3 regions of the Paenibacillus rhizoryzae genome follow, and region 3 is predicted to be linked to each of the others. Evidence: riboswitches for the same ligand, from Rfam matches in the RefSeq annotation. Region 3 holds a riboswitch; each other region holds the start of a gene.
The links. A riboswitch is a leader RNA that binds a small molecule or an ion and turns the genes downstream of it on or off. The one in region 3 is predicted to bind ZMP and ZTP.

Region 1 (10,523 bases), on a different contig from region 3:
ATACCGTGGCCAGCGCCTCGAAGACTTTCACGGATATTGAGGGACACTGGGCCCAAAAAGATATCGAGATCATGGCCTCGAAACGTGTGGTTCTTGGTGCGACAGCTACAACGTTCAACCCGGATCAGCAGGTAACGCGTGCGGAATTTGCTGCGCTGCTTGTACGAGCGCTCGGTCTGGCTACGCCGCAAACAAGCTCCTTGCGGTTCACCGATGTTCAGCCGAACGCTTGGTATGCACGTGTAGCGAGTGTTGCAGATCAAACGGGTTTGATTAAAGGGGATACAAATGGCAGATTCTCCCCGAATGGCATTATTACGAAACAAGAAATGGCGGTCATGATCGGCAGAGCCATGAAGTACGTGGCAGTCAAGCCTGGGACAGGTTCGGCCAATACTGCAATCAGCGTTGATAAGCTGCCGGATGCTGCTTCGATTGTTGCATGGGCTGCCGAGGATATCAATGAACTGCTGAAATCCGGCATTCTGGAAGTCGAACTTAAAGGCAAATTCGAACCGGCACTACCCGTTACAAGAGCCAATGCCGTTGTAGCATTGAAGCGCATGCTGCAGCAGCTAGCTTTTATTAACCCGTAGAAGGCAATAAATAAGACCGAGAGCATCTGCCTGGCAGAGAGCGCTCGGTCTTATTTATAACGGTCAGGTTATTGAAAACATTCTATAAAATGCTGAGCCCGTTTGGACAGCAGCTGATCCTTCAGCCACAGGATACCCACCTCGGATTGGAAATCGGCATCGCGAATAGGGAGCGTAATCACGTCCCCGGAGGGAAACGAGGAAATAACCGATTTCGGAAATACAGTAGCGCCGATTCCTGCGGCAATTAGGGACATAATAATGGCGACGCTGGAGCATTCGCAGATGATGTTCGGTTCGAAGCCATGACGACGGAATTCGCTCACGACCTGTTCATGCATTTTGATCGTTTTATCGGTCTTTAACGTTAGCAGCGGATATTGGGCGAGCTCCTCGATGCTGATATCGTTCCTTCCGCCAGAGGAAGCCCAAGCGGCAGGCATCAGGGCAACATAGGGGTCCGAAGGAAGCGGGAGCATATCCAGCTTGTTGGGAAGCAGATGGGCCTCAAACGGCAATCGGGATATGACGAGTTCAATCGACCGTCTCTCCAGCATTTCACCGAGCAGATAATGATCGCCCTCGGCAATCTTGAACGTGACCTGCGGATACTTCTCTCGTAATTGCTGAATCGGCCCGGGGAGAATGGAGACGCAGGAAACAACAGCACCTAGCGAGAGCGTGCCGCGTACGCCAAGCTCAAGCTCTTTCACTTCTTTCATCGTTTCATCTAATTGCAGCAGCAACGACTCCGCCCGGTCCTTGAGCAATCGCCCTGCAGCGGTCAATGTCAGCTGGGTTCGGCTCCGCTCGAACAGCTGGGCGCCAAGCTCTTCTTCCATGAGCATCAGCTGCCGGCTAAGGGGCGGCTGTTCCATATGAAGCAGCTTTGCTGCTCGTGTAATCTGCTTCTCATGCGCAATGGCCAAGAAGTATTTTAACTGTCGAAAGTCCATGTAAGCATCCCCAACATTAATTCCCCTTCCATACCTTAAAGGTATGGATAGTGAACAGAATAGATATTTTATATATACCTCAACGAGTGGTAGTATGCAATCACCAATTATGAATGCAAGGGAGTAGTGAATAACCCATGACAACAGCCAATAACGCCATTTCGATTGAACGCAGTCAGAGCAAGAAGACGAAGCCAGCGCAGGATCAGCTTGGTTTCGGCATTTATTTTACCGATCACATGTTTGTGATGGATTATAGCGTCGAGCAAGAGTGGCATAACCCGCGTATCACACCGTACCAGCCGATCGTACTTGATCCGGCCGCGAAGGTGTTCCATTATGGACAAACGATCTTCGAAGGCTTGAAAGCCTACAAGACCGAAGACGGCGGTATTCAATTATTCCGTCCTCGTGATAATTTTGCCCGTATGAACCGTTCCAACGATCGCATGAGTGTACCTGAGCTCGATATTGATGTGGCGATTGCAGCGCTTGAGCAACTAATCGCAGTCGATCAAGACTGGATTCCGGATGTTCCGGGTACATCGCTGTATATTCGTCCATTCGTCATTGCTACGCAAGCGACGCTTGGTGTATCTCCATCCGAGAATTACCAATTCATCATTATCATGTCGCCTGTCGGTGCCTACTATCCGGAAGGGATCAATCCGGTCAAAATCCACGTGGAATCTCATTATGTTCGTGCAGTTGTAGGCGGCGTAGGTGAAGCCAAGACAGCCGGCAACTATGCGGCGGCCTTGAAGTCGCAGCAAGCTGCTAAGGAAGAAGGCTACACGCAGGTTCTATGGCTCGATGGCACGCAGCATAAATATATTGAAGAAGTCGGCAGCATGAATGTGTTCTTCAAGATTAACGGCACGGTTGTTACGCCTGCGCTGAACGGCAGTATCCTTGCAGGTATTACACGCAACTCGGTTATTCTACTCCTTAAGCATTGGGGCATTCCTGTTGAAGAGAGAGTGCTTTCTATTGAGGAGCTTTATGAAGCAGGCCGTAACGGTACACTGGAAGAAGCTTTCGGAACCGGAACAGCTGCTGTCATCTCGCCTATCGGGGAAATGAACTGGAACGGAGAGAAGCTCCTAATCAGCGAAGGCGTGACAGGGCAGCTATCGAAGTCGATCTATGACACGCTAACGGGTATCCAAACCGGGGCCGTTGCAGATCCTTTCGGTTGGGTGAAGAAAGTAGAAGTTAGCGAAGGTTAATACAACAGTGGTGGGGCTGTAGGCAGAATGTGTGTATGCTGCAGCCTCACCATTTTTTATAGGGGGGAAACCTATGAGTCTAAGTTCAAGTTCCGTTAATCCGATTCTGCTGTCGATCCCGGAGAGCTTTGAGACGAAGCGGCTGCTTATACGCGCACCGCTTTGGGACGATGGGGAAATGGTAAATGAATCCATCCTTGAAAGCTTCGAGGAGCTGCGGCCTTGGATGCCGTGGGCGCAACAGCGTCCTACAGTCGAAGAATCGGAGATTATATCGAAGCAAGGCAGGATTCATTATTTGGAGCGCTCCGACCTTAGGCTGTATCTGATCTGCAAGGAGACGGGACGGTTCATTGGCAGCAGCGGTCTTCATCGCATTAATTGGGAGTCGCGGAAGTTCGAGATCGGCTATTGGGTCCATACGGCGTTCAGTGGGCAAGGATATGTGACAGAGGCTGTCGAGGGAATTACGCAATTCGCCATTGATGTCCTGCAGGCGAACCGAATCGAGATTCGCGTTGATGCAAGGAACCTGCGAAGTGCCCGCGTTGCCGAACGGCTGGCCTTCATGAAGGAGGGGATACTGCGCAACGATAAGCTCGATGCGGAAGGACGTTTGCAGGATACGGTGATCTATGCGAAGGTCCGGGGCGTAGAGTTTTAATGTTGAAGCGAGGTACAACCTAGTTATGCAGAAATCAAAAATCCTTTATCGGTGCATGGTGGCAATCGCGATAAGCTTTATTGTTTATGTGATCAGCATGAATTTCTTTGTCGATCCGCAGGCAGCGCATTTTCTCAGCCATAAAATCAACCTGAAGCATCCGCTAAACAAGCCGGTTTGGCTAAATGTCATGTATGTTCATGTGGCGTGTGCGTGCATCGCGATGGTGGCGGGAGCGGTTAATTTCATAACGGTGGTACAGAACCATTATAGGCGGGCGCACAGAGCGATTGGCTATGTATATTTTGGCGCGCTCCTTGTCGTTGTGCTCACTTCCGGCTACATGGCTCCTTATGCAACCGGCGGCAAGCTGAACAGCGTTCCGCTAAACCTCCTGAGCATTCTGTGGACGGCCATGACGGTAATTGCGATTGCGAAAATAAGAAGGAAACAGCGCATCGCCCATCGTAATTGGATGGTGAGGAGCTACGCATTCTGTTACACGAATCTGTGTATTCACGCGATTACCTATGTGGTTCACCAAGGATTCGGCTTATCGTATACGCACAGCTACACCATTGGCGTTTATGGGGCGATCCTCTTCCTGCTGCTTGCAGCCGAGTTTGTCATTCGAGTGGTTTATGGACCACGGGGCAAGGGAAGGCCGACACTGCAATAAAGTGGGAGGAACTACTGACTCTCTAGCGGAGAAGGCGTTACTTAACGATTGTATTATCGGAATATTCCAACTAAAATAAAGCTAGTATTCGATGTGTGTGACTGGCGTAAACGTGGATTACCACGGGGGAGCACATATTTCATATGCCGTACGCCTGGGCGAAGTGCTTGGTCAGTGGACTGAGTACTTTTTATTATTTCATGGGAGATGATGAGATGGAGCAGGTGCGGCAGGCAAGAAATGTAGCGATTCTGATCTTTGATCGGGTGGAAGTGTTGGATTTCGCAGGGCCGTTCGAGGCATTCTTATCTGGCAGTAACTATGGTCAGGATCTCAATGTGTTCACTGTTGCAGAACACGACGGTCCGGTTCATGCGCTGGGCAATCTGAGCATTAACCCGGCTTACAGCTTTCAGAATTGTCCGAAGCCGGACATTCTCGTCATTCCCGGAGGACCGGGCACCAGAACCGAAATGCACAATGCGGTCATGACGGATTGGATCAACAAGACTGCCAGTGAGGCTGAACTGCTGCTGTCCGTGTGCACAGGCGCTCTTCTGGTAGTGAAAGCACAGCTGGCAGAGGGCCTGAAGCTGGCTACGAACCGCCTTGCGATGCATGAGCTGCGGGCAATTGCTCCGGAATCTGCTGAGGTTCATGAAGAAACGCGTTATGTAGACAATGGAAAGATTATTTTATCCGCTGGGGTTTCGGCCGGAATCGATGCGTCATTATATGTGATCGGTAAGCTGCTTGGCGAGGAGCGGGCACTCCGGGCGGCCAAATTGATGGAATATGACTGGGTAAGGGTATAATGACCGACATCATGAGGTTTCGTTCATGAATAAACGGAGCTGGTCCACAGCATTGAGCCAGCTCTAAATTTATTCTTTACTGATCGTTCCCAATATGGTATGATCAGCTCGTAAGCAAGCGGGAAGCAATTGTGTAGTGAGGATGCATTCCTTTTTTATTCGTAATAGTAGAACGATCGTTCTCATTTAGTTCTGCAGTCAAGTCGGCGGCCAAGCATAGTTTGCAGCAATTTTATTTTTTTACTCTTTTGAGAATGAACATTCTCAATAAATGCAGCATAATAAACAGATGACAAGGGAGCGATATGAAATGGGTAAATTAGACGGTAAAGTAGCATTCATCACAGGCGGTAACAGCGGGATCGGCTTTGCAACTGCGAAATTGTTTGTAGCGGAAGGTGCTAAAGTTGTCATCACGGGTCGCAATCAAGCTACTCTGGACAAAGCAGTGGAGGAGCTTGGCACGGCGGTTAGCTACGGTATTCAAGCAGAAACAACCGATCCGCAAAGTTTGGAGAAGGCAACGGCTGCGGCAGTTGCGATATTTGGCCGACTGGACGTCGTATTCGCCAATGCCGGCATTGGCGGTCATACTCCGCTCGGCGGTACGGAGCTGGCCGCATTCCAGGAAGTCTTGAACGTGAACGTGACAGGCGTCTTCTTCACCGTGCAAGCTGCATTGCCTTATTTGAAGGAAGGCGCTTCGGTAATCCTGAACGGCTCGGTACTTGCTAATGCCGGAAGCCCGGGATGGGCGGCCTATGCAGCGAGCAAAGCGGCCGTTACGAGCATGGCGAAAGTGTTTGTTTCCGAATTGTCGCCGCGCGGCATTCGCGTAAATACAGTCGTTCCCGGCCCTACTCGCACACCGATCTGGGGGCAGCCGGAAGGGCTGGCGCAAATGGAATCCCAACTGACACGATCGGTTCCGCTAAACCGTTTGGGTGAACCGGAAGAAATCGCCAACGTTGCGTTGTTCCTGGCTTCGGATGATGCTTCGTACGTGCAAGGTGCCGAAATCAGTGTTGACGGAGGCGGCGGTTCATCCCCGTTCGGTGCACCGGTATATCGTTAAGCCTAAGAGTGGCGGAGTATTGGACGCCTTGTCAGGGGATTCTTTACCGATTGTTCTCAATATGGTAAAATCGACTGGAAAGGGGCATGCTTATGGCTAGAGCTAAAGAATTCGAAGAAGATGTCGTGCTGCTGAAGGCAATGAAGCTGTTCTGGGAGCAGGGCTACGAGAAAACGTCAATTAATGATCTTGTCGAGCGTATGGGCATTCACCGCAGGAGTCTGTATGATACGTTCGGCGATAAACATATGCTATATCTTAGGGCCTTTGATCGGTATAAAACGCTGACCAACAATCGGCTTGGTTCGCTCATTCCGAACTCTACGCCCGGACAGGCGATCGATTTCATATTCGATTACACGATCCAAGGCACAAGCGAGGATAATCCTGCGGGCTGCATGATGGTGAACATGGCGGTGGAGCTCGCCTCGAGCGATCCCGAAGCAAGAGCCAAAGTGAGCGAGAGCTTCGCTTATTGGGAGCAATTGCTTGCAGATGTTATCAGCAGGGGACAGAAGAACGGCGATTTTACCTCGAAGCGCAGCGCGGAGGAGCTCGCCGAAAGCCTGCACAACAATTTACTGGGCTTGCGAGTGCTAACGCGATCACTAACGAACAAAGACAAGCTTTATCGTATAGCCGATATGGCTAAGGGTATCTTGTACCAATAAAATGAAAAGCCGCAATCCCTTTCTGCATAAGGGGATTGCGGTTTTTTTATCCAGATTGTTCTTCATAAACTGAACCTCCATACCCGCACATTGGCTCGCAAGGCCAATTAGCGGCAGGGACGTACATGTAGTCGTAAAAGGCAAGACTGTGGTGAATTTCAATGTGCCGGACTAAATCCGGGTTCTCCTACGTAGTATAGTTTGAAGCCAAACGATACTAGTCTGGGGGGAAACTGATACATGCTTAGTCGTTCTGAGATTCGCGCTCAAGCAAGGCAAAGCTTATCGGGCAACTGGAAGGCAGCTGTTCTGCACTTCTTGTTGTACATGGTGGTTTCAGGCCTCATAAGTGCTGTCACGAACAAAATAAGTTTCATCGGGTGGATCATCAATATTCTGCTTAGCGCTCCTCTGGCTTATGGGATTTACAATCATTATTTGGATTTCGCCCGGGGGAAAGTGCCGGAGGCGACGGAAGTTTTTCGCGGATTCCAGCGGTACAAGGAGTCGCTCGTGGTTTACGTTGTCATGGCCATCTTTACGATGCTGTGGGCGCTCCTGCTGATTGTTCCGGGTATTATCGCGGCACTCCGGTACTCGCAATCCTATTACATATTGCGGGATAATCCGGGCATAGCGCCTCTTGAAGCAATCGACCGCAGCAAGGCGATGATGGCGGGGCACAAGTGGCGCTTGTTCACGCTCTACCTGTCCTTCATCGGATGGGCGATACTGTGCATCCCGACGCTCGGTATCGGATACCTTTGGCTAGGACCATACGTCAGCACGGCGGCGGGCCATTTCTATGAGGATCTTGCAGGTTCGCAAGGGCGTACGGCATGAAGTGAACATAATAGGTGAAGGAAGGCCGGGAACTCCGCGTAAGTGGAGGTTCTCGGCCTTTTTGTGTAGGTTGAAGGTTGCTTCCTTCATCCTAGTCTGCGGTCTAGGAAGACTCTGGCCTACAGGCTATAGAATATGGGGGGATTTTCCGTTACGCTAAGAGGGCTGCATCACCTGCGCGGCGATAATGAACCCATTTTTCATTGGAGGTTGGAACGATGTCCGATGTGGTGCTATCGGTACAAGGATTAACGAAGCAGATCGGCGGAAAGACCCTGGTAGACGGTATTTCCTTCGATGTGCGTAAAGGCGAAATATTCGGCCTGCTCGGCCCGAACGGGGCAGGTAAAACGACAACGATTCGGATGCTCGTCGGTCTAGCCAAGCCGACCAGCGGCACAGTCACATTAAGCGGCTATGATATTGCGAGGGATCGCAGACAAGCGATGGAACGGATCGGTACGATCGTGGAGAATCCCGAGCTCTATCCCTATCTAACCGGCTACGAGAATTTGCGTCAATTCGCCAGGCTGTCAGGGGAGATCGATGAGAAGAAACTGTCCGAGACCATCCGTCTGGTCGGCCTGGAGGATCGCATCCATGATAAAGTCCGCCGTTACTCGCTTGGCATGAGACAGCGTCTCGGTCTTGCTCAGGCACTGCTCCATAGCCCCGCGCTGCTCATTCTCGATGAGCCGACGAACGGTCTGGACCCGAGCGGGATCCGCGAGTTCAGGGAGCTCCTCCTTGAATTGGTGAAGCAGGGCACAAGTATTCTCATCTCCAGCCATTTGCTAGCTGAGCTTGAGATGATCTGCAGCCGCGTCGGCGTTATTGATCACGGCAAATGGATTCGAACAGCGATGCTGTCGGAGCTCCGGGAGATGTCGGAGCAGCATCGCTTATCCATTGAAGTCGATAAGCCGCATGAGGCGCTGGAGCTTCTTCAAGCCACGCATGCGGAGCTGCAATTCGAGCTTGCGGGGAGTCATACGAATACGATCGACATTCACGGCAGGGTGGAGATACTCAATTCGCTGCTAAGTACGCTGATTCAGCATGATGTGCAGATCTTGAACATCGAGCGAACGCAACAAACACTCGAAGAAATCTTCTTAAGCATGACAGGAGGGACGCAGGTATGACCGAGCTATGGCGTATTTATCAGAATGAGTGGATCAAGCTGATCCGGCGCAGACGGTTTCTTGTCGTCCTGATTTTCGCAATCGCACTTGTTGGACTGTTTGTATCCGGAGCCTATGATAACTCCGAGCAAATAAAGCATGACGCCGATCCAGCGGTACAAGCACATCTGATGCAAGAGCAGATGGACCAGATGCAGATCGCGCTAGACACCGGTTCGGACTTATCGAAGGCGGAGAAGATTAGGCTTACTGAAGGCATTGACTCATTGAAGGCAGGCTTGGAGGAACTGAAGAAGCCGCAGCCGGACCGAACGGTATTTAACGCTGAAGAAACGGGGCAGTCAATTGACGCGCTGAAGAAACAGATTACTTTGTTGACGCCTGACAAGAAGGTCGAACTGGGTGAGCTTCAGTTGAGGATAGGGGAGCTGGAATATACGCTGGAGCATCAGCTTCCGATGAATGGTCCGGTTGGGATGACGACATGGAGTGCAATCGGCGACCAGCTCGACGTAGGAAGTCAGCTGTTCTTTCCGCTGCTGTGCGTGCTGCTTGTTGCTGATATGGTGTCAGGTGAACAGACCGGCGGCACGATCAAGCTCCTGCTGACTAGACCGGCTTCACGGGGGAAGATTCTTTTTGCAAAGTACTTGGTTGCAGTAAGTGCCTCCATCGTCGTTATCACGATTATGTTTGCCGTCTTGACGGGGCTGCTGATCGCGATGTTCGGAACCGGAGGCATGGATCAACCGGTCTCGGTAGGCGTTCGTTATATGGAAGTCACGCAGATGATGGGCGGCGAAATGAGAAATACGGTAGCCGCCGATCCGTCGACGCAAACCATTGTTTCCGCCATGGCGTTCAGCATTTATGCGATGTTATTGACGATCCTGGCGAGTGTGGCGATGTGTACGCTTGGATTCTTCTGTTCCGTGCTCGTTCGCTCGGCAACGGTGAGTACGGGCATTGCATTGGCCGCCACCATTATTGGCCCCATCGGTGTTCATGCTGTTAGCGGGGTCAAGTGGATGCAGTATTTTATCACCTCATGCTTTGGACTGCCTTACGCATGGTCGGGATCGCTGTCGATGCAATATGGATTCCCGGTCACGCTCAATAGCAACTTGCTTTCCCTTCTTGCATGGACCGTTGCATTGTATGCCATCGGCCATTATATCTTTACGAAGCGGGATGTTCTCGAATAATAACAACGTGAGGGCAGAGCCGGATGGACTCCAAGTGGAGGACGTCCGGTTTTTGTTTTTAGTCTTTTTTTAGAAATCCTTTACGGTTTCCATAGAATGAACAGGTACAATGAAAAGAAAACGTGGGTGGCGTGGTAGTTGTGAGGACGAAGAGGCTATGGTGGATTGTGCTTGTTGTTTCGCTTGGGGTGATGATTCCGTTCATGCTCCCTTATTTGACCTTTGATCCGGATAGCAGCCGTATAACCGTCTCCTCCGTGAACATTCAGTATCCGGCGCTTGTTGCGCATATCTCCTTTGCGTTTATCGCCCTGCTGACGGGATGGATTCAATTCGTAGGACGTATACGCAATCGGTATCCTCGCGTGCACCGTCTATTGGGACGTGTGTACGTCGGCTGTGTCTTTCTAAGCGGGAGTTTATCGCTGGTGGTTACTCTGTATGTAGAGAATTTTACAGTAGCGGTTTCCTTCCTCATGCTGATCTTCCTCTGGCTGTTTACGAGCTGGAAAGGGTACCGTACGGCAGTACTTCGGAGGTTTGACGAGCATCGCAAATGGATGATTCGCAGTTACGGGGTCACATTGGTGGCCGTGTGCGCGCGCTTGGTGGTTCCGATTTTGCTCCTAACCTATGGTGTGCTGA
Region 2 (10,523 bases), on a different contig from region 3:
GTGGTTGTGGATGCCAAGTAAAACGTTTTATGAGATTAACTATTTTCATCTAGAATGATGGCTTTATGGCAGTTTCCAATAAAAGGTGTACAGTTTATAAAGAAATGACGGGATCGCGTGTGAAGCGCCCGAAGCAGGGCATGTTTCTACATCGTGAATGGCATGAAGTATCCAGAGTAGTTAAAACGTAAGCAAAGAGAGGAACTATACGATGGAGACGACAATAAAATCTGAAGTAAAACTGCCGGTTTGGATTTGGCATCAGGAACGTGAGCAGCGGCCAAGCTGTGTGCTGACTCGTACATTTACGGTAGAGTCAGAAGTTCGCCAAGTCTCCTTACACGCATCGTTTACGGGTGGAGCGCGCGTTGTGCTTGATGGGCAAGTAGTCGCAGAGATTGCTGAACGTGCCGGGAATGCAGGCGCTTTTATGAAAGTTGTTGGTTTTCCGGATGTATTGCCCCCAGGGGAGCATGAGCTTAGGATTGAAATGGATTGTACGGCGTTCATCCCTTTGGTAGAAGTGAACTACTATCTGTGGAATCGCAGGGTTGGTGCGATCGCGTTTCTGCAGGGAGAGGGATTGTGGCTTACAACGGAGGCGGAGAGCTGGCAGGCGGATGATTCGGCTGCTGCGCAAATATGCTTATTAGGCGAAGAGCCATTCGGAGATTTAGAGAACAGCCCGGCAGCTTTCGTAGCAGGCGGTTTCGGAGATATTACGGCCTACGATCTGGATAATGTCATCGTGCAGGACCTGTTCGCGATAGAGGCAGCGGTATCGGGCGACGGTAAAGTCAGTCTCAGCGGCGCACATGGACAGGATGGATCCGTGGTCAAACCGGAGCAGGAGCAGTTAGAGCTGTTTTACCATCTGCGGAAGCAGAATGAGTGGAAAGCGATGAGACAGCTGCAAATGGAGATGGACCTGAGCACAGCTTCAAGAGTGACTGTCGATCTGCTAGCGGAGCATAACTGCCGATTTATCGTCTCCAACTCAGGTGACGAGCCGGTGAAGCTGTTATGGAATGGTGCTGAATCGACCATGGAGCTTGCGCATTACGACGGTTGTATTACGGAATGGCTCGTTGTTCCTCCGGGAGAAACGGTCTGTACGCTTCCACAGGGCTGTCGTTATATACAGTTGTATGTACTGGGCGAACCAGAGCAGTCTTTTGAACTGAAGCTGAGGTTCCAGACGGTGCACGTAGCGCTGCGCCAAGCTGGGAAACTGCAAAGCGATAATGAGGAGCTAAATCAAATCTTTGAGGTTTCCGCGCATACGAGCCGGATATGTCATCAAATTGGGCTGTGGGACGGGATTAAGCGGGATCGGCTGAACTGGACCTTTGATTTCTATCTGGCGGCAAAATCCTGTTACTTCTTATGGGACGATACGAAGGTTATCCGCCGCGCGGTGCGTGAGCTGGGAGAAGGTACGCCGAGCGGGCATTGGATGAACAGTATTTGTGAATATACGCTGTGGTGGATGAAGACGGTAACGGAGTATTATTTTCAGACGGGCGATAAGGAATTTGTGCTGGAGCTGAAGGAGCCGATGCACCGCCATATGAAATGGGTGCTTGAGAATACGAGGCCAGGTGAAGGGCTCCTCATCCAAGACGGCATTCTGATTGAATGGGTACCGCTGACCAACGAGGAGAAGGTTATTGCGCTGCAAGCAATCTATGCATTGACGCATGCCGACTTGGTGAAATTGGCAGCCGAATTACCTGAGCTGGAGCTGGCGCCGCTGCTCGATTGGCCGATGCGGGCACTGAGCTCCGAGGATTTTATGAAAGAGCCTTACGCTCTGGCAGTTAAAGTGCTCGGTATTGCAAGCGGTTATGTGAGTGCTGATGCAGCCGTAGCCTTCTTGGACGAATATGAGTTGATGGATCCGATCACGCCGTTGTCGGCGTTCCAACTGGCAGAGTGTTATTCCCGGTTTGGGAAACATGAGCGAGCGTATGAGGTGATCTCGATCGTATGGGGCGGAATGCTCGATCACGGGGCGACGACCTTCTGGGAAGCTTACTCGCACGGGGAAGGAAATGGAGGGCGCGATTTTCACGATGCTCTCACCACGTATACAGCTTACGGCTCCTATCGGATGAGCTTATGCCATGCCTGGTCCAGCACGCCTGTGAAATGGATAGGCGAAGTTGTTCTCGGTGTTCAGTCGCTTGAGCCTGGTTACAAAACAGTGATGGTCTCGCCAAATCCGGTCGGCGGCATTCGCGCTTGCAGCGGTACGGTCAACACTCCGTTTGGTGATCTCCATGTGAAGTGGTATGTGGACGATAGCGGCAAGGTGTGTACGAGTGTCATTGCACCTCCCGGCGTTCAGGTCGTGGAATTGAGCGAGCATAAGGTCGTATGAACAAGCTTGCAGAATAATAGTTGATTTATAGGGCTTAATTCGGTATTGTGAGAGTAATTTAGCAGTCTGTATGTAACTGGCGTACATGGGCAACCATGAGGGAGCATATAGATACGAGCCGTACGCCTGGGCAGAGGTAGGGGGAGCTTACGAGTTCTCCTTGCCTCTTTTTGTATTCGGAGAGGAGCGAGTGTGAGTGAAGTCCTATCAACAGGAGTTGTTTGAGAAGCCTTATCCGGGGAGAACCTTGATTGCAGGCATGACACCTTCCGGGTCGCATTACGTGCAGGTGTATTGGATTATGGGGCGCAGCGTGAACAGCCGCAATCGGGTTTTTGAGCAGGATGGCATGTATGTCAGGAATAAGGCATTCGATCCGGCGTTGATGGAAGATCCTTCGCTTATTATTTATTATCCGATCCGCCACTGGGAGGATGCGCACATTGTCTCTAACGGTGACCAGACGGATACCATCTATGAGGGCTTACAGCTTCGGCAGACTTTCGAGCAAGCGTTGATGAACCGAGAGTTCGAGCCGGATGCGCCGCATTTTACACCGAGGATCTCTGCCGTTATCTATGCGGATGTGAAGCAGTATGAATTGTCGATTCTCAAAACGTATGACAACGACCCTTCGGTTTGCTTGCGTAGTCGGTATCATTTCAGCCGGTTTAAGCAGGGGACGGGACACTGCATACATACCTACGAATCGGAACGGGATGGCGTATTGAAGCCGTTTAAAGGCGATCCGTTCGAAGTGCCGTTATTCGATTCCATTGAAGAAACCGCCGATTTCTATTGGGAGGGAATCAACCCGGATAACCGAATTTCGCTGCTGGTTAAATCGATTAGCGTGGAGGATCAAACGATTAATTACGCTTTTAGAAATAAGCATGTGTGAGGGGCTGGCAGGATTAGGTCGGTTAATCGGGGAATACTGAAGCATTAGATTGCTGGTTAAAGCGGAAATGGGAACAAGGGGTGTATGAGTGCTGTGGAGCTTCTTAAGCAGAAAATAAGGCAAGAAGGCATCGTGCTGGATGGCGGCGTGTTAAAGGTAGATACGTTTCTGAATCATCAAGTGGATGCATAGCTGATGCTTGCGATCGGAAAAGCTTTTGCCGAGCTGTTTCGCGAGAGCGGTGTAACGAAGATCATGACAATCGAGTCTTCGGGCATTGCACCGGCAGTGCTGACCGCACTTCAGCTTGGCGTGCCGATGGTGTTCGGACGTAAACGCAAATCGCTGACGCTTCGGGATGACCTGTACACGGAGAAGGTATACTCATTTACGAAACAAGAGGAGAGCGAAGTCACGATATCGAGAAAGTTCCTCGCACCGAATGATCGCGTGCTGATTATTGATGATTTTCTCGCTCATGGGGAAGCTGCGCTTGGTATGGCGCGAATCGTTCAGCAAGCCGGGGCAGAGGTAGCCGGCATGGGGATCGTGATCGAGAAGTCGTTTCAATCCGGAAGAGGGAAGCTTCTGGAAAAGGGATTCCGCGTGGAGTCGCTTGCTCGCATTGCTTCGCTGGAGGGCGGCAAGGTGGAGTTTGTTTAATGGCAGGTAAAATGGAGGAATGGATAACAGGATGAACAAAGAATCGAACCCGAATCCAATTATTGGCGAGAAAGATGTGCTGAATTGGCGCGTGATGAACGCGCCGCGCGATATTGTATTTCAGGCCTGGGCGAATCCGGATCTCTTGGCGCAGTGGTGGGGACCAAATGGATTTACGAACACGTTCAGCACGTTTGAGTTTCGGGAAGGCGGTGTTTGGGAGTTCGTCATGCACGGCCCTGATGGCACCAACTATAAGAATAAAAATGTGTTCCAGGCGATCAAGGCGCCGGAGCAAATCGTGCTCGAGCATGTTACGGGACCGCATTTTCAGGTGAACGCTTCATTCGAGGAAGTGGATGGCGGGCGTACGAAGCTGTCGTTCCATATGCAATTTAACACGGCGGCTGAATTCGACCATGTGAAGGACTATGTGGTGGATGGGAATGAGCAGAACTTCGACCGGCTGGAGGCTTTGCTGGGTACGCTGACTGCGAAGTGAGTTGCAAGTGATGAATGATGAATGATGAGTAAACAGTGACATGAGATATTGGAATGTGAAATGGCTGTACTGGGGGATAGCGCCCGGTGCAGCTATTTTTGTATGGGTTGGGATCAGAGGTATGTTATGTTCGAGACAGCTAGGGGAAGATTGTTACTGTGGCGATGTGCTAACGAATCGTATGGGCCTTATTTGCATGAATTATGCCGATAATCAGATCTTACGAATCGTACGGGTCTTATTATGGAGAAATGGAGTCGAAATCAGCATTTGGACATGGAATAGTGCCTGTAGGATTCGTTAGAAATTCAAACCCCGTTCAGAGATCCAAATAAGACCTCCGGGATTCGTTAGAGAGTGAACGCAATGACGGAGAGCGATTGGTGGAAGCGTGCTTCTAGTTATTTCTACTGACTAGATCCAGGTCTTCTTCAGCATCTGCAAATAACGATTCATCGCTTCGATGAAGCTGTCGGTATCGGAGGTCAATCGTCTCAGCAGCAAGTGAAGCGTGTCCCCCATCTCATGACGGTATGGGGCGATCCACCGTTTCTTGTTGCCGGCCCAGAATAAGCGGGATGCGCTGTTCGCCAGCGTTTGCTGCATTTCCTGGTTATGACTGAGCGCGATGACGCGGCTCACGAAGTCATATTCAAATTGGCATAATGCAAGCGTGTCGCTGACAACATGAGCGGGTTCATCGCCGACAGCATAAAGTGACGACGCATCGTCAGCAGCGAGCAGCGTTTCCAGCTCTTCCACTAGCTGCCGGGACATCTCGCCGAGCGCGGATTCGTCGCGGTTGCGCACGCTCGTGAAGGCATACAATAGCAGCGCGGTCAGCAGTTCCAGGAGATCGCCGACCCGCTGGGCAGATGAATCGAGGACCAGCACGCCGTGCTTGGGAATGATCCGCAGGAAGCCTTCATTCTCGAGCTGCTGCAACGCGGCGCGGATGGGCGTGCGGCTCATATCGAGCTGACGGCTGAGCTGTACCTCGGAGGTGACGATTCCTTTGGGCAGCTCACCGCCTATAATTTGTTCATAGATGACGTGATAGGCTTCATCGCGCAGCGATTGGCGGGGCATGCGGAGGATCCCTCCTATTATTTTTCATCCGAAAGCTACTAAAAAGTAGTATAACATAAGAGAGAGGAAGCGAAGGAGGGAAGGCCGTTGGAGAAGCAGCAGACCGCGGTGACGCTGCGTGATCAGGCTTTCGAAGCGATTAAGAATCGGATTGTGAGCGGAGAGTGGCAAGGCGGGATGTTTTTGCCCGAGAAGCTGCTCAGCGAACTGCTCGGTATGAGCAAAACGCCGATTCGCTCCGCGCTCGATCGCCTGGAGATGATGGGGCTCGTAAAGCTGTCCCCAAAGCAAGGGGTCATCGTACAAGAGGTATCGCTTAAGAAGATTTTGGAGATCTACGAGCTGCGTTTATCGCTCGAAACCTATGCCGTTCGACGGCTGACGGGGAAGATGGATGCAGCGTTCTTCGCCGGTCTGGATGACAATTTGGCGCAACAGGCCGATGCGATAGCTGAAGAAGATATCATGCGATATGTGGAGCTGGACCGCCAATTCCATGCGCTGATTATCGCAGGGCTCGATAATGAGGAATATACCGAGGTGATGTCGCGCATTCAGGATAAGTTTCTGCTCGTCGTGCGGACGACCTTCAACCGCAATAAGAAGCGTCTTGCGGGCAGCATCGACGAGCATTGGCAGATTCGTCATGCACTGGCAGGCACCGACCCTGAGCTGACTGTACAGCTAACGCAGCGGCATATCGAATATGTGAAGAAGATCATGCTTTGATGTATACAAGTTAGACATCTTGTCGCCTCCCAAACGGCTGTGCTACGCTGGGCTCAATTAACGACAATCAATTGGGAGGCATAGCGGCAATGAAAATAACAAACATTCGCACCTATATTCTCGGCAACCCGTGGAAGAACTGGCTCTTCGTGTTAGTGGATACGGATGAAGGCGTCACGGGGCTTGGCGAAGGGACACTGAATGGTTTTGCCAAAACCGTCGAGGCTGCTATTCATGAACTGAAGCATCTCGTAATCGGACGCGACCCGTTCGATGTGGAAACGATCAGTTTGAAGCTGTTCCGCGACGTTTACTCCGATGGCGGACAGATTCAAGGCTCCGCACTGGCTGCAATTGAAACCGCTTGCTGGGACATCATGGGCAAGGTGACGAATCAGCCCCTCTACAAGCTCCTAGGCGGCAGCTGTCACGATAAGCTTCGCTGTTATGCAAACGGCTGGTACCGTGGGCCAAATACGCCTGAGAACTTCTTCGAGAAAGCGAAGATCGTAGTCGATAAAGGCTACACTGCCTTGAAGTTCGATCCGTTCGGCGCTGCTTGGCGGACAGTCAGCCGGCAGGATTTCTCAGCCGCGATCGAGAATATCGCGGCCGTTCGGGAAGCCGTCGGCAAGGACGTCGACATTCTCATCGAAGGCCATAACCGCTTCAGCGTGAGTACGGCATTGCAATTCGCAGATGCGATGCTGAAGTATGAGCCGACTTGGTTCGAAGCGCCTGTTCCACCGCAGCTCATCTCGAGCATGGTTGAAGTGGCGCGCCGCAGCCCGATACCGGTTGCCTGCGGAGAGGACTACTACTCGCGCGAGCAATTCGCGGAGCTCCTCCGCCATGATGCGGTGCACATTATTCAGCTGGAGCCTCAGTATCTGGGCATTTCGGCATCGAAGCAAATTTGCGGCATGGTGCATGCCCATAATGGCGTGACGGCGCCGCACAGTGCGCAGGGTCCGGTATGCTCGGTTGTATGCAGCCATTTGAACATGGCGACGCCGAATTTCCTTATCCATGAAATTTTCGATGAATTTAATGAGCCGTGGGAAGAGCAGGTGCTGCTCCCGCCTTTGAAAGTACAGAATGGCTATCTATTGCCTCCGGAAGGGCCGGGTCTCGGCGTGGAGCTGAATCTTGAAGAAATCGATAAGCATCCCTATCAAGTCGGCAATTGGCTACCGCTCTTCAAACAAGGCTGGGAGAAGCGCGAAACCGTTAAGTAAGAGCAGAAGAGAGGCGTCCATACCAAGGACGTCTCTTTCGATAATAGCGTTAGTCTGAATATGGGGGCAGCGTATGAGCTGGAACGGGAAAGTGGTCATCGTTACAGGTGGAGGAAGCGGGATTGGCAGAGCTGTCTGTCACCGTTTTGCAAAGGAGGGGGCGGCGGTTGTCGTAGTGAACCGCACGGCTTCCAAAGGCGAGACGGTTGCAGAGGAGATTACGGAAGCGGGATTAATCGCTACGGCGATGCAGGCTGATGTGTCATCGGAGTCGGATGTGAAGCGAGTCGTGGAGGATACGCTTGCGAAGTACGGCCGGATCGATGTCATGGTGAACAATGCCGCGGTATGCCCACAAATTCGCATTACGGAGATGAGCTTGCAGGGTTGGAATGAAGTCATCACGAATAATTTGACATCGGTCTTTTTATTTTGCCGTGAGGTGCTTCCCGCTATGGTCCGCAACGGAGGCGGTGCCATCGTGAACGTCAGCTCTGTTCATGCGCTGGCTACACTGGATGGTTATTCCGCTTACGCGGCTTCCAAAGGCGGCATCGTGTCGTTGACTCGGGCGATTGCACTGGATTTTGCCAAGCAAAATATTCGGGTGAACACGGTGCTGCCCGGGGCCGTACATACACCGATGCTGGAGAGCAGCATTAAGAACCTCGATACGCCGCGCGAGGAGACGATGAAGCAGTGGAACGAAGCACAGCCGATGGGCCGTGTCGGAACAGCGGATGAGATCGCATCGGTCGTCATGTTCGCGGCAAGCGCGGACAACTCGTTTATGACGGGGGCCGTGTTAGTGGCAGATGGCGGGATGACTATTGATTTGTAGGAGGATGAACGAGTGATGCAGCAATCTAATGCTCAGCTGCGAGAGCAGCAGCACTTGCGCAAGGCGGAGCTGGCGCTTGACGCCCAAGCCATACTCGCGGAAGGGCCAAGCTGGAACGCGGAGCAACGGAAGCTCTATTGGGTGGATATAACGGGCGGTTCATTTAGCCGCTTCGATCCGGCTACGGGCCGCAATGAGCAGTTCACGATCGGCAAGCCCGTTGGCGCTGTCGTTTGCGATGCTTCGGATGGCGATGCCGTCATTCTGACTACGCGGGACGGATTCGAGCATTACCACTGCGGAACAGGCAAGCTGACCCCGATCGCAGACCCGGAGGCGCATTTGCCCGAGAACCGATTTAACGATGGAAAATGTGATTCCGCCGGCCGATATTGGGCTGGAACGATGCAGGATGCCGAAGTGGACGTCACGGGATCCTTCTACGTGCTGGATAACGATTTAAGCTGCCGCAAAATGGCGGATGACGTTGGCGTGTCCAACGGCATCGCTTGGAGTCTCGATGAGACGCAGCTGTACTATATCGATTCCATGAAGCAGACGGTAACAGGATTCGACTATGATGTGTTGACAGGGACGATCAGTAATCCACGGCTGGTCATTGATTTTATGCCGGAGGAAGGGTTCCCGGATGGGATGACGATTGATAGCGAAGGCATGCTGTGGATCGCGCATTGGGACGGCTGGCAGGTGTCGAGATGGAACCCGCAGACCGGACAAAAGCTGGATTCGATCTACGTTCCGGTGGCAAAAGCAAGCTCTTGCATCTTCGGCGGCGACAACCTGGATACCCTCTATATCACGACGGCGAGTATCGGTCTCACGTCAGATACGAATGGGGATCAGCCGCATGCAGGCGGAATCTTCACTTGCAAACCGGGAGTAGTCGGCACGCCTACGCATGCTTTCCGAAGCGACAAAACATTTACGTAAACTTTAGCAATTTCGAGCTTGCGGAATCTATCAATTTTACCCAAATCGGGTATAGTAGAGATAGAGGCAAGCCTTACTCAAAAGGCAAGTCTCGCTAACGCTTGCGAGCGAGGAGATGGCAATTATGAACCGACATGCACTAGGCATCGCGCTAACGATCATCGGATTGGTAGCTTGCATCTCAACAGCATCGGCAGTCGATAATAAGGCCTACGCGCCTGTAACCCAAACTCCGGAAATGATCACCGTATTCATCAATGGCATGGACAAGCAAGGCGACAAGCTGCTTCTGCAGACAGACGAGATTCAGTGGTTCGAAGGCGAAGCGGCGGATGAGGCTTTCGTCAAAGAAGAACCGGATTCCGGTCTCGACAAAGCGCCGGATGGCTACTACATCGTGAACGATGATGAAACGGTGAAGACGCTTGAGGTTGATCCTCGCGCAGCCGTCATCATGCAAATCTACGACCGCACCGGCAGCCTCGTGAATGCTTCCACTGAATGGAACCAAACGATTTCACTTGATAAATTCGAAGCGATTTATCATGCGGACGGCCTCATTTCAGTCGGCGATTATCCGTATCATCTCACGATTAAGAACGGTAAAGTCACGCGTATCGTACAGCAATTTATACCTTAAACTATTGGGCCATTCGCCCTCGAAAAGCCGCAACCCATGCGCAGCATGGGTTGCGGCTTTATTTGTTTATCATAAAGCGGCAGCCCGAGACCTCCATGAAGTGGAAGTCCCGGGCTGCCGCTCCGGTTATATGAAATAGGCTATTCGAACCGCGCTAGGAAATAGTTCTTCTTCCCGCGGCGAAGGAGAATGTACTTGCCGTATAGCTTCTGATCTTGGCCGAGAATGGTTTCACCATTCGTTAGCTTCTGTCCGTTGACAGAGACAGCGCCGCTCTCGATGTCCTGTCTAGCTTGACGGCGCGAAGGAGCCGCTCCGACTTCAATCATCAGGTTCATCAAGCTGCGATCTTCTTCACCCGTACAAACGGTAGTCGGCATATCTTGCAGCGCCTCTACCAGCTCGGTTTCGCTCAGCGACATGAATTCGCCGGAGAACAGTGCTTGCGTGATTTTCTCTGCGGTTAGGACGGCTTCTTCGCCATGTACAATCTTCGTTACTTCACGAGCAAGCTCGCGTTGTGCGACGCGGCGTTCAGGCTGCTGCTGCAGTTCGTTCTCCAGCGCTTCGATTTCCGCTTGGGAGA
Region 3 (10,523 bases):
CAGCTCATACCGGAAATCACAGTGACATGTATCATTACGAATACGGGCGACATCCAGGAAAATTAGCTGCTTTAAATCGGCTCGCTTAAGAACAAAAGAAAGACGGCGCTAATCTCTGCGCCGTCTTTCTTTTTGAAATGGGTACCTCTCTTGATGCTACTTCCCAACTATCCAAACTAAAAAGGCCACCTCAAAAGTCGCCTTGCACACTTTTGAGACAGCCCTTCTTGTGCGGGATGCCTGAAGCAACCGAGCTGCAGCTGAGGCAAGCCTACAGCTGGTAGCCCACGGCTTTCTTCCAGCCTCCGTACACTTCGCCCCGCCACGCTTCATCCAGCTCCGGCTCGAAGGTACGATCGAGCGCCCATAATCCGCGCAGCTCGTCAACACCGCTCCAGAACCCAACGCCGAGACCGGCCAAATACGCAGCGCCAAGCGAAGTCGTTTCAAGCAGCACCGGCCGAATCACAGATACGCCGAGCAGATCGGCTTGGAACTGCATGAGCAGGCCGTTCGCGACCGCTCCGCCGTCCACTCGCAGCTCGCGCAGCGGCAGCCCGGACTCCTCGGTCATCGTGTTCAGCACGTCCGCCGTCTGATACGCGATCGACTCCAGCGCCGCGCGCACCAGATGAGCCGAAGTTGCGCCGCGGGTAAGGCCCGTAATCATGCCGCGCGCATCCGCGTTCCAATACGGCGTGCCTAGCCCGGTAAACGCCGGCACGAAGTAGACGCCAAGCGTATCCGCTACCGAAGCGGCCAGCGCTTCGCTGTCTGATGCATGCGCAATCAGACCAAGCCCGTCGCGCAGCCACTGCATCACGGACCCCGCCGTGAACACGCTGCCTTCGAGCGCGTAGGTAGTCCGGCCATCGATCTGCCACGCGATCGTCGTGAGCAGTCCTTTGGCCGATGCTACCGGCGCGTCGCCGGTGTTCTTGAGCAGGAAGCAGCCCGTCCCGTACGTATTCTTCGCCATACCGGTATCGAAGCAGCCCTGCCCAAACAGCGCCGCCTGCTGGTCGCCCGCCACGCCCGCGATCGGAATCCCCGCCGCTTGCGAGCCTGCCGCACCTCTTCCAGCGGCATCGCCAAGCAAACGCGTATACCCGAATATGCCGCTGGATGGCTTCACCTCGGGCAGCATTGCAGCGGGAATGCCGAGCTTCGCCAAGATGTCGGCATCCCATTCCAGCGTATGAATGTTATACAGCATCGTACGCGACGCGTTGGAAACATCCGTAGCATGCACGGCGCCCTCCGTCAGCTTCCAGATCAGCCAGCTGTCTATCGTTCCCGCCAGCGCGCGTCCCTGCTCCCCTTGCTCGCGAAGTCCCGGCACTGCATCGAGCAGCCACTTCAGCTTCGTGCCGGAGAAATACGGATCGAGCAGCAAGCCGGTTCGCGCGCGCACCTCGTCCTCCCAGCCATCGGCCTTCAGCGCTTCGCACAGCGCGCTCGTCCGGCGGCATTGCCACACAATTGCGGGATGAAGCGGCTCGCCGGTTTGCGCGTCCCAGACCACGAGCGTTTCACGCTGATTCGTAATCCCGATCGCGTGAATCTGCTCCACAGCAACGCCGGCTGCCGCATCGCGCATCACTTGCAGCTGCTTCTGCCAAATCTCATTCGCATCCTGTTCCACCCAACCAGCCTGGGGGAATACGGAGGCAAACTCATGCTGCGCCGAACCCGCAGCACGGCCTTGCTCATCGAACAGGATCGCCCGGCAGGAGGTCGTCCCCTCGTCCAAAGCTAATATATAGCGCTCCATTATCTTCGCTCCCCGTTACAAGCCTTAACCTTCAACCTATTCCTGTACCATTTCGGGAAATTCCGTCACTGCTTTAAGCTCCGCCTGTACGCGGGCCAATTCTGCCTTACTCTGCGCATCATTCCAGCCGAAACGCTGTCCCATCAAACGAAGGACAGGCTGTACCAGCGTTTCCGCCCGTTTACGGTCAAATAAAATCAGGCTCGTTCGCCGCAGCAAGAAATCGACCGCGCTGCAGGCCATTTCTTCCTCAATCGCGTAATCGAGCTCGGCCCGCAAGGTCTGCTCCCAACCAGAAGCAGCAGATGCAGCTCCAAGCGCGGAAGCAGCCTGACCCTGACTCGCAGTTGCACCTGAACCCGCGCCACCAGTGCCAACCGATACAGTAATACGTCCAGACACTGCTTTTGCAGATGGACCTTTTGCCGTTGAACCGGCTCCTACTCCAGCGCCGGCTGCTCCGGATCCCGGCAATCCCGCAGTCGCCACCCCGCCGGCGGCACCCGCAGCAACGCCGGAATCACCGCTGTCCGCTTCCCTAAGCGCGGCATAACGCGCCAATAAATGCGAGGTATTGCTGCCATACCTCGCAATCCAGATCTTCAAATCCGCCTGCGGCACACCCAGCTTCAAGCCCTGGGTCAGCAGTTCCTTTTGCAGCTCGCCGAACGAATGATACCCGCCATAATCGCCGCCGGAGAGCATTTCGTCTCCGGTCGTGCAGCGGCCAAACTTGCGGCCGGTGCCGCGCTTAATCTCATCTGCGACGAGATCCACGACCTTCTCGGCCATTTTGCGGAAGCCTGTCAGCTTGCCGCCTGCGATCGTAATAAGCCCTTTCTCCGAAATGAACATTTCATCCTTCCGGGAAATTTCCGAGGGGCTCTTTCCATCTTCGTGAATGAGCGGCCGAACTCCTGCCCAGCATGACTCCACATCCGCTTGCGTAAGCTTCGCTGTAGGGAAAGCGGCATTCGCCGCATGCAGCAAATAATCGCGGTCCGCGCGCGTGGTGACAACTGAACCGGGATCGCCGTGATAGAACGTATCCGTCGTCCCGATATAGGTTTTGCCGTCCCGCGGGATGATGAAGATCATCCGCCCATCCGGTACATCGATATAAACCGCCTGCTGTACCGGCAGTCGCTCACCATCCACAACCAAATGAACGCCTTTTGTAAGCAGGAGCCTTTTGCCCGTCACTTCGCCGTCCAGCTTGCGCACATGGTCAACCCAAGGTCCTGCCGCATTCACGATCTTCCGCGCATAGACATCATAACGTTTGCCGCTGCGTACGTCCGCAATCCGAGCGCCGCACACTACGCCGTCCCGATACAGCATCTCTTCGACTTTGGCATAATTCACAATCTCCGCGCCATGCCGATGCGCCGTCTTCATCACCTCAAGCGTCAGCCGCGCATCGTCGGTCCGATACTCATAATAGTAGCCCGAACCCCGCAAGCCATCCCGCTTCAGCAGCGGCTCCAGGGCTTCCGTTTGCTCGCGCCGATACATTTTACGCCGCTCCGCACGTTTGACGCCTGCAAGCCTGTCATAAATATATAACCCAATGGCCGATGCCAGATATCCGTAGGTACCGCCCTTGTAGACCGGCATCAGCATCGGCGTCGGCGTCACGACATGAGGCGCATGCTTGTGCAGCAGCGCCCGTTCGCGACCAACCTCGGCTACCAATTTGACCTCGCCTTGCTTCAAATATCTCAGACCGCCATGCACCAGCTTGGTCGAGCGGCTGCTCGTACCTTGCGCAAAATCGCCCATTTCCACAAGACCTGTCCGAAGACCGCGCCGCGACGCATCCCATGCAATGCCGGCCCCCGTTATGCCGCCCCCGATGATGAGCACATCGAGCAGCTCCGATGACATTCGCTCTAGACGCGCTGCCCGGTGCTCCACCGAGAAAGATTCGCCCATGCCGTTCATTCCTCCTTTAGCAAAAGAAGCATTTTCCCCAAACCTTTGGCCTTTTATTTACAGTATAAGCGTATAAGGAATTTCATTCCAACTGACCTGTTCAAAGCGCCCCCAACATGCTACACTCTAGGAAAATAACGCTGCATGCAACTGGCGAAATCAGTGGAATGAACCACGAGGGAGCATGCGGATCGAAATTTACCGTTCGCCTGGGGAGAAGTATTTGCGGCTGGCTATGTCTGAGGACTAGCCTGCTTGCGAATGCTTTTTTTCGTTTCTGATCGTGCTTTCTATTATTGCAGGTGAAGGAGAAGATCGCTTATGGCCATTGTACTGAAAGCGAAGGAAGCAGCGGAGCTTGTGTATTCGGAAATAACGGCCCGCGTAGAGGAATGGAAAGAGAATGGAAAGCAGCCGTCTCTGGCGACACTACTAGTTGAGGGCGATCCTGCCTCCGCCTACTATGCCCGTTCCAAGCAAAAGATTGCCGAGAAGCTAGGCATCTCGTTCCAGCTCCATGCTTTCGCGAATGATGTCTCGGAAGAGGAATTGAAGCGCATCATCACCGCGCTTAATGAGGATGAAGACGTTCATGGCATCATGCTTGAGCTGCCATTACCCGCGCATCTATCGGCTCCTGCAATTGAAGCTTGCATAGCCCCTGCCAAAGATATCGACGGCGTCACTCCCTCCAATAAACTGGCGGTATACACCGGCAATGACACAGGGCTGTACCCTGCAACGCCGCAAGCCTGCATCGGGTTACTCAAGCATTACGGCTACAAATTAGAAGGACGTAACGTGACTTTAGTAGGCAGAGGACATACAGTCGGACTTCCGCTGTTTCATCTCCTTCAGCGCGAGCACGCTACCGTGACCGTATGCCATTCCAGGACGCCTGAACTGTCCGCTCATCTGGAACATGCGGAAATCGCCATCGTAGCGGTTGGCAAACCGAATACGATTACGAAGGAACTGGTACATTCCGGCTTAACCGTCATCGACGCGGGCATTAACGAGCTTGCAGATGGCTCGATCACCGGAGATGCCGCTTCGGATCTAGTCGATGTGGCAGCGGCTGTCTCGCCGGTTCCGGGGGGAGTCGGTACGTTAACGACCGCGGTCTTATTTCGCAATCTGATGAAAGCGATCGATATCCAAATGTCGCAAGGAGATGTGAGGCCACGATGACAACTGTTACGTGGGATGATTCTATTCGTCGTTTCTTAGAGAAGGCAGCTAGTGCCGACCCGACACCGGGCGGCGGAAGTGCCGCCGCTCTTGCCGCAGCGCTCGGCACGGCCATGACCGCGATGGCGGCCCATCTCTCGCAAGGGGAGAAGTACGCCGATGCTCAGCTTCAAGTTAACGCTGCATTGAACGAGATGCAGCGCCTTTCCACCGCATGCGAATCATTGCTCGCCGATGACATTTCGGCTTTTGACGGTTATATGCATGCACTGAAGCTGCCCAAACAGAATGAGTCTGAGAAGGCTGTTCGCCAAGAGGCACTGCATAATGCGACCATTGCCTCCATTGAAGCTCCGCTTCGGCTAATGGAGGTATGCAGAGCGGCGCTGCATTCGACGCTGAGCATCGCTTCCTGCACGAACGCGCATGTCATCTCTGACCTCGGTATCGGCGCTTTGCTCCTAGGAGCTGCTGCGCAATCTGCGCTCTTAACGGTGGAGATCAATCTAGCCGCTCTGAAGGATGAGGGAATTAAAGCTCATTATGCGACGAAGCGCACCGCTCTCATCGCTGAAATCGAACAACTCAAAAACCGGACATTAGCTGTCGTTCGCGACAGAATCTAATGTCCGGTTCCTTATCCCTTTATAGCTTCACGCCGCTCTCTGCACCCTTACGCTGAAGCGAACTCCTTCCGCCGTATTGGCGATGCTGTATTCCGCGCCGTGAGCATCAAGCACTTTACTTACGATATAGAGACCAAGTCCGCTGCCGCCGGTTGAGCGGCTGCGCGACTGCTCCGCCCGGTAGAACGGCTCGAACAATCGAGGCAGCTTCGATTCCTCCACCTGCACGCCGGTGTTCAGCACTTCCAGCCTATACCACGAACGATGATTGCGCTGCTCATTGGCGGCAGGCTCTTCCTCCGATAACCGAATAACAACCCGCTCTGCATCCCCGGAATATTGAACGGCATTCGTAATGATGTTCGCTACCGCCTTCGACATGAGCCGTTCATCGGCCGTGATCATCGCTTCCTCTGGAAGCTCGACCTCCAGTTTCATATGTTTGACATCTGCTAAATAGCTCATATTGTTCATCGATTCCCGCACCAATTCCGTCAGATCCACCTTGCGCATCAGCGGTCGGAAATCCCGGCTCTCCAGCTTCGACAGCTCCAAGATTTCATGCACAAGCTTATCCATATCCTGCATGATCGTATACGATTGGCGCAAATATCTGTCCCGGTCGCGATAAGAGCCTACATTGGCGATCATCGCTTCCAACTGACCGCTGACCGCCGTAATCGGTGTCTTGAGCTCATGGGAAATCGTCGCCACGAACTCCCGCCGCTTCGCTTCCTGCTCACGTTCCTGCTCGATATCGCTCTTAAGCTGCGCATTCGCATCCTGCAGCTCACCCATCGTCAGCTGTAAATTGACCGCCAATTTGCTGAGACTAAACGACAGCTCGCCAAGCTCGTCCTTCGTGTTCAGCGCAGGCTTCGTTACGGAGAAATCCAGCTTGGCTAGCCGTCTTGCCACTTGATTAAGCGATAGAAGCGGGCGCGCGATTAATCGCGAATAGATGAGCGCACCGCAGACCGCTATCAATAGAATCGGGATCAGCATATAAGGCAAGAACAACAAGATGACTTCCGCTGCTTCCCCGATCGGCTGCAGCGGAGCGTCTACATAAAGCGTGTACGTATCATTGCTCTCGGCGAACCGAATGGATTTCTCTACGCTAAGAATATGCACCGGACCCTTGCCGTCATTGCCGCCGATAGGCCCTTTAAAGTCTCGGCTATCCGTCACCCGGCCTGCTTCAATCTGCTTACGCATATTCAGGTAGTTGGCATTCCTGGACAGCCAGCTGTTCATCCCGCGAAAATTCGGAGGGATATAATAGCCCTGCCCATCCTTATCGCGAATCATGATCGCTGCATTATGGCTCTGTCCAAATTCAGCCATCAATGGAATTGCCGTTTCGGCACTTTTCCCATCGATCGTCTTAACCAGCTCGCTGACTCCATTCTCAAGCCGGGATTGCTTGATGTTCTTGTAATAACCCGGCAGCATGAAGTAGAGGGTCAAATAGATGAGCAAAGCCGATACGACAAGCAGCGCCGCCGTAACCATGAAGATCTTAAACCGTATTCCCTTGCGCCGGATCATCCTTCCACCAACGCCAGCTCAGATTCCAGCGAGTAGCCGACCCCTTTTACCGTACGAATGACGGAGATCCCCAGCTTCTTGCGGATATTCTTAATATGAGCATCCACGATACGGGAATCGCCGTAGTAGTCGTAGCCCCATACTTTGTCCAGCAGCATGTCACGTGTCATAATCCGTCCGGCGTTATGTACGAGCGTATGCAGGATATCGAATTCCTTCGTCGTCGTATCAATGAGCTTGCCATCAACGTAGATTTTGTAAGCATCGGCATCCAGACGCAGCCTGCCATCGAACAGCTGCTCTCCGGACAGCCCGCTGCGCGTACGCCGAAGAACCGCTTCTACCCGCTTCATCAACACGTGAAAAGAGAACGGCTTCGTCACGTAATCATCCGCTTCCTCCTCGAACGCGCGCAGCTGATCCTTCTCCTCGCTCAATGCCGTCAATACGATAACCGGCGTATCGGAACGCTCGCGTATGCGGCGGCATATCTCGTAGCCGTGCATGGAAGGCAGCATCAAATCTAATATAACGAGGTCATACGACGATTGCTGAAATTTCTCCCAGCCTTCCAATCCGTCGCCCGCTACATCCACCTCATATTGTTGTGCCCTTAGAAACTCAGCAATGAGCTCTTGTATATAATAATCGTCCTCGATCACCAATATTGCGGCAGGCATCGTCCATCCCCCATCCCACTCAGCATGTTATCTCCAGCATAACCGACGAAGATGAAAACAGTATGAATCGTTTGTGAAAAAATACTGAAAAACTCGCTCCTCCCGATCGGCGCGCAAACAAAAAACCACCAGTAACCTACTGATGGTTTAGTTAAGCGCATATATAATTGATGGCCTTCATTAATGCTCCGAGTGCTGTCGTGCCAGCTTCTCCTGCGCCATGCGCACAAGCTCTTTGACCATCGCGCCGCCGATCTGCCCGCCGATTTGACCTGCTGACTCCGTCGACAATTCGCCGTTGTATCCATGCTCCAGCGGAATGCCGAGCGACTTGGCTACTTCATATTTGACATCATCCGGCCTGCTCGGATTTACGACATATCCTTCCCGGCGCATCACTTCCGCTTTAAATGCACTCATTTGCGCATCAGCGCCCGGTACGAGATGTTTTCTTCGACTTCTTCTTGCCATTCTTCTGCCGCCTCCTTAGGGGTGAGTCGTATAACTTACCGTTCCCTAAGGTTCCTGCCTCTATTCAAACCAACCCTTGAGCTTAAACCATGCAAACATGCCGATGCCGAGCAGCACCATAAACGCAAGCACCATATAATAACCCGCATGCCATCCGAGCTCCGGCATATTGGAGAAATTCATGCCATAAATGCCGGCAATAAAAGTCAGCGGCATGAAGATTACCGTAATGACCGTCAATGTTTTCATAATGGCGTTCATCCGATTGGCGTTGAGCGACATATAGTGGTCCCGGAGATCCGAGGTCATATCGCGATTCGAATCGACCATCTCCGACAGCTTCAGCAGATGATCGTAGATATCGGTGAAGAACATATGATAATGCTTTAAAGCCTCGATCTTCTGGCTATTCAGGATACGATACAGCAGGTCCCGCATAGGAACAATTGTTTTGCGCAGCCGCAGCAGCTTGTTTCGAATTTTGAACACATGGCTGAGGTCCGTCCGGAATCCATCGGATTCGTCCGTTTCAAATTCAAGCAGCTGATCCTCGATTGCCTGCAGTGCCGGAAAATATTGATCCACCAGCTCATCGATCACCATATAGGCGGCATGCAGATTGCCATGCGCTTCCGTATGCGGTTTACGGATGATTTTCTCCCAAGCACGGTCGACCTCATGGAGCGGCAATTGATGGTAGGTTACCAAGAAATTCGGACCGATGAACAGATCCACTTCTGACGCCTCCAGCGTCTGCTCGTGAATCGCGTGAAGCACGAAGAAATGGACATCCTCGTAATGGTCCATTTTGGGACGCTGCAAGTAAAGCAAGCAATCCTCGATCGCCAGCGGGTGAAAATGAAAATAATCATCCAGCAGCTTCGCTTCTTCTCCTGTCGGTTCGCAGAAATCGACCCAGTACCATTTTAGATGAGCGATGGTGTTCAAGTCTTTCAGCTTGTTCAACCGCTTAATATGGTGATCATTCGTAACGGCAAGAATTCGAATCATGGTTCATGAGGCTCCGTCCGTATTTTTGTCCTAATTGTAGCATTAACGATACTTAAACTTGAAGCTCACAACGCCGCTGTTATCCATCGTGTAGGAATAGGATGCGATAATTTCGCTATAATTCTTCAGCAGTGCTTCCCAGCCGCCTGTCCCTTGTTCATCCTTATACGTACGTTTAATGGTAATGGAAGCTGCGCGCGCCTCGATTGCCGTGCTAATTCTCGCTTCGAACTCCGCTTGATTGTTCACGGTGAGACCGTTCATCGCATAATAGTTGAACGTATTTGCCGTAGCTTCCGGAAGCGTGTCCTTCCATGCATGATCTTCGCGAAGCGTGGCATCTGTCACATTAAAATACCCATAGCTCAATCTCCCCGCCACATCCGGTACCGGATCGTCCCACGTCACATCGAGATTGTAATACGCCCCGTCAATCTTCACTTTGTTCCATGCATGGCTGCCGCCGTTCGCTGTACCGATGACGATATGGGATTCAATGCCCGCCATACTAAGCAGCAGATCAGCCGTACCGGCATAACCCTGGCATACGGCGACGCCATTCATCAGCACCCCATACACAGAGTACGACTCCGCCGGGACGGTATCGTTCACGTAATTCTCATAATCATAAGCGGTATGCTGCAAAATATAGTCATGAATCGCGAGCTCGCGTTCATATTCGGTCATTCCCGGACGGATGATCTCCGCCAGCACCGCCCTTGCCCGTGCGTCGATTACCGCCATCTGCTCGTTCCGAATGGCAACGGGAAGCGATTGTTTGGCCGCCTCCAGCAGATCTTCCTCATCATTGACAAAATAAGTACCAAACCGCGAGAAAATCCGGTACACCAGCACGATTGCCTGCTCCCGCGTCGTCGTCACGCGCGGCTGAAACCGCAGCTGATTGCCGCTCACATTGCCTTTCATGATGCCGTTGCCGGCCAGCATGCCGATCGCATCGCGCGACCATTGGGCGAGCTGCTTGTCATCTGCGAATTTCGGCGGCGTTTCTTTCCCCTCTTGGAGCTTCGTTAGGAAGCCGGCTTTGTCCAGCGTGTTATAGAGCATAAGCGCGAGCTGCTCGCGCGTCACATTTGCTTTAGGCGAGAAGGTGTTTGGGCTTGTTCCCTTAATGATGCCCAGCTCGTAGGCTTGTCCGATGCGAGAGTTGGTCGTATCCCGAAACGGATTCTGCTTAGGATTCGCCGGTTTTGTGTCGGTCAGCACTTCATAGAGCTGAACGGCCATTTCGCAAAACTCCTGCCGCGTCAGTGCCAATCGATA

Region 1: another riboswitch for ZMP and ZTP. It lies ahead of AC6ESO_RS24345 (DJ-1/PfpI family protein); the one in region 3 lies ahead of AC6ESO_RS16645 (bifunctional 5,10-methylenetetrahydrofolate dehydrogenase/5,10-methenyltetrahydrofolate cyclohydrolase).
Region 2: another riboswitch for ZMP and ZTP. It lies ahead of AC6ESO_RS25000 (IMP cyclohydrolase); the one in region 3 lies ahead of AC6ESO_RS16645 (bifunctional 5,10-methylenetetrahydrofolate dehydrogenase/5,10-methenyltetrahydrofolate cyclohydrolase).

What each region holds. Positions count from the first base shown of each region.
Region 1 is NZ_JCAALT010000009.1:75,537-86,059, reverse strand. Features, by position in the region: gene AC6ESO_RS24370 (SGBP N-terminal domain-containing protein) at 1-596, shown strand, start outside; gene AC6ESO_RS24365 (LysR substrate-binding domain-containing protein) at 665-1,552, opposite strand; gene AC6ESO_RS24360 (branched-chain amino acid aminotransferase) at 1,690-2,781, shown strand; gene AC6ESO_RS24355 (GNAT family N-acetyltransferase) at 2,855-3,445, shown strand; gene AC6ESO_RS24350 (DUF2306 domain-containing protein) at 3,471-4,124, shown strand; ZMP/ZTP riboswitch at 4,212-4,291, shown strand; gene AC6ESO_RS24345 (DJ-1/PfpI family protein) at 4,340-4,939, shown strand; gene AC6ESO_RS24340 (SDR family NAD(P)-dependent oxidoreductase) at 5,250-6,014, shown strand; gene AC6ESO_RS24335 (TetR/AcrR family transcriptional regulator) at 6,107-6,685, shown strand; gene AC6ESO_RS24330 (DUF975 family protein) at 6,926-7,528, shown strand; gene AC6ESO_RS24325 (ABC transporter ATP-binding protein) at 7,747-8,673, shown strand; gene AC6ESO_RS24320 (DUF2705 family protein) at 8,670-9,878, shown strand; gene AC6ESO_RS24315 (DUF2306 domain-containing protein) at 10,019-10,523, shown strand, end outside.
Region 2 is NZ_JCAALT010000010.1:1,589-12,111, forward strand. Features, by position in the region: gene AC6ESO_RS24995 (alpha-L-rhamnosidase-related protein) at 212-2,383, shown strand; ZMP/ZTP riboswitch at 2,446-2,522, shown strand; gene AC6ESO_RS25000 (IMP cyclohydrolase) at 2,580-3,284, shown strand; partial or broken gene AC6ESO_RS25005 (xanthine phosphoribosyltransferase) at 3,378-3,947, shown strand; gene AC6ESO_RS25010 (SRPBCC family protein) at 3,979-4,449, shown strand; gene AC6ESO_RS25015 (GntR family transcriptional regulator) at 4,864-5,538, opposite strand; gene AC6ESO_RS25020 (GntR family transcriptional regulator) at 5,626-6,267, shown strand; gene AC6ESO_RS25025 (mandelate racemase/muconate lactonizing enzyme family protein) at 6,357-7,505, shown strand; gene AC6ESO_RS25030 (SDR family NAD(P)-dependent oxidoreductase) at 7,579-8,346, shown strand; gene AC6ESO_RS25035 (SMP-30/gluconolactonase/LRE family protein) at 8,362-9,297, shown strand; gene AC6ESO_RS25040 (hypothetical protein) at 9,422-9,937, shown strand; gene tyrS (tyrosine--tRNA ligase) at 10,078-10,523, opposite strand, start outside.
Region 3 is NZ_JCAALT010000005.1:236,916-247,438, forward strand. Features, by position in the region: gene AC6ESO_RS16630 (Ger(x)C family spore germination protein) at 1-66, shown strand, start outside; gene glpK (glycerol kinase GlpK) at 272-1,774, opposite strand; gene AC6ESO_RS16640 (glycerol-3-phosphate dehydrogenase/oxidase) at 1,811-3,709, opposite strand; ZMP/ZTP riboswitch at 3,846-3,931, shown strand; gene AC6ESO_RS16645 (bifunctional 5,10-methylenetetrahydrofolate dehydrogenase/5,10-methenyltetrahydrofolate cyclohydrolase) at 4,031-4,900, shown strand; gene AC6ESO_RS16650 (cyclodeaminase/cyclohydrolase family protein) at 4,897-5,526, shown strand; gene AC6ESO_RS16655 (sensor histidine kinase) at 5,554-7,077, opposite strand; gene AC6ESO_RS16660 (response regulator) at 7,074-7,757, opposite strand; gene AC6ESO_RS16665 (small, acid-soluble spore protein, alpha/beta type) at 7,938-8,228, opposite strand; gene corA (magnesium/cobalt transporter CorA) at 8,289-9,239, opposite strand; gene AC6ESO_RS16675 (S-layer homology domain-containing protein) at 9,282-10,523, opposite strand, start outside.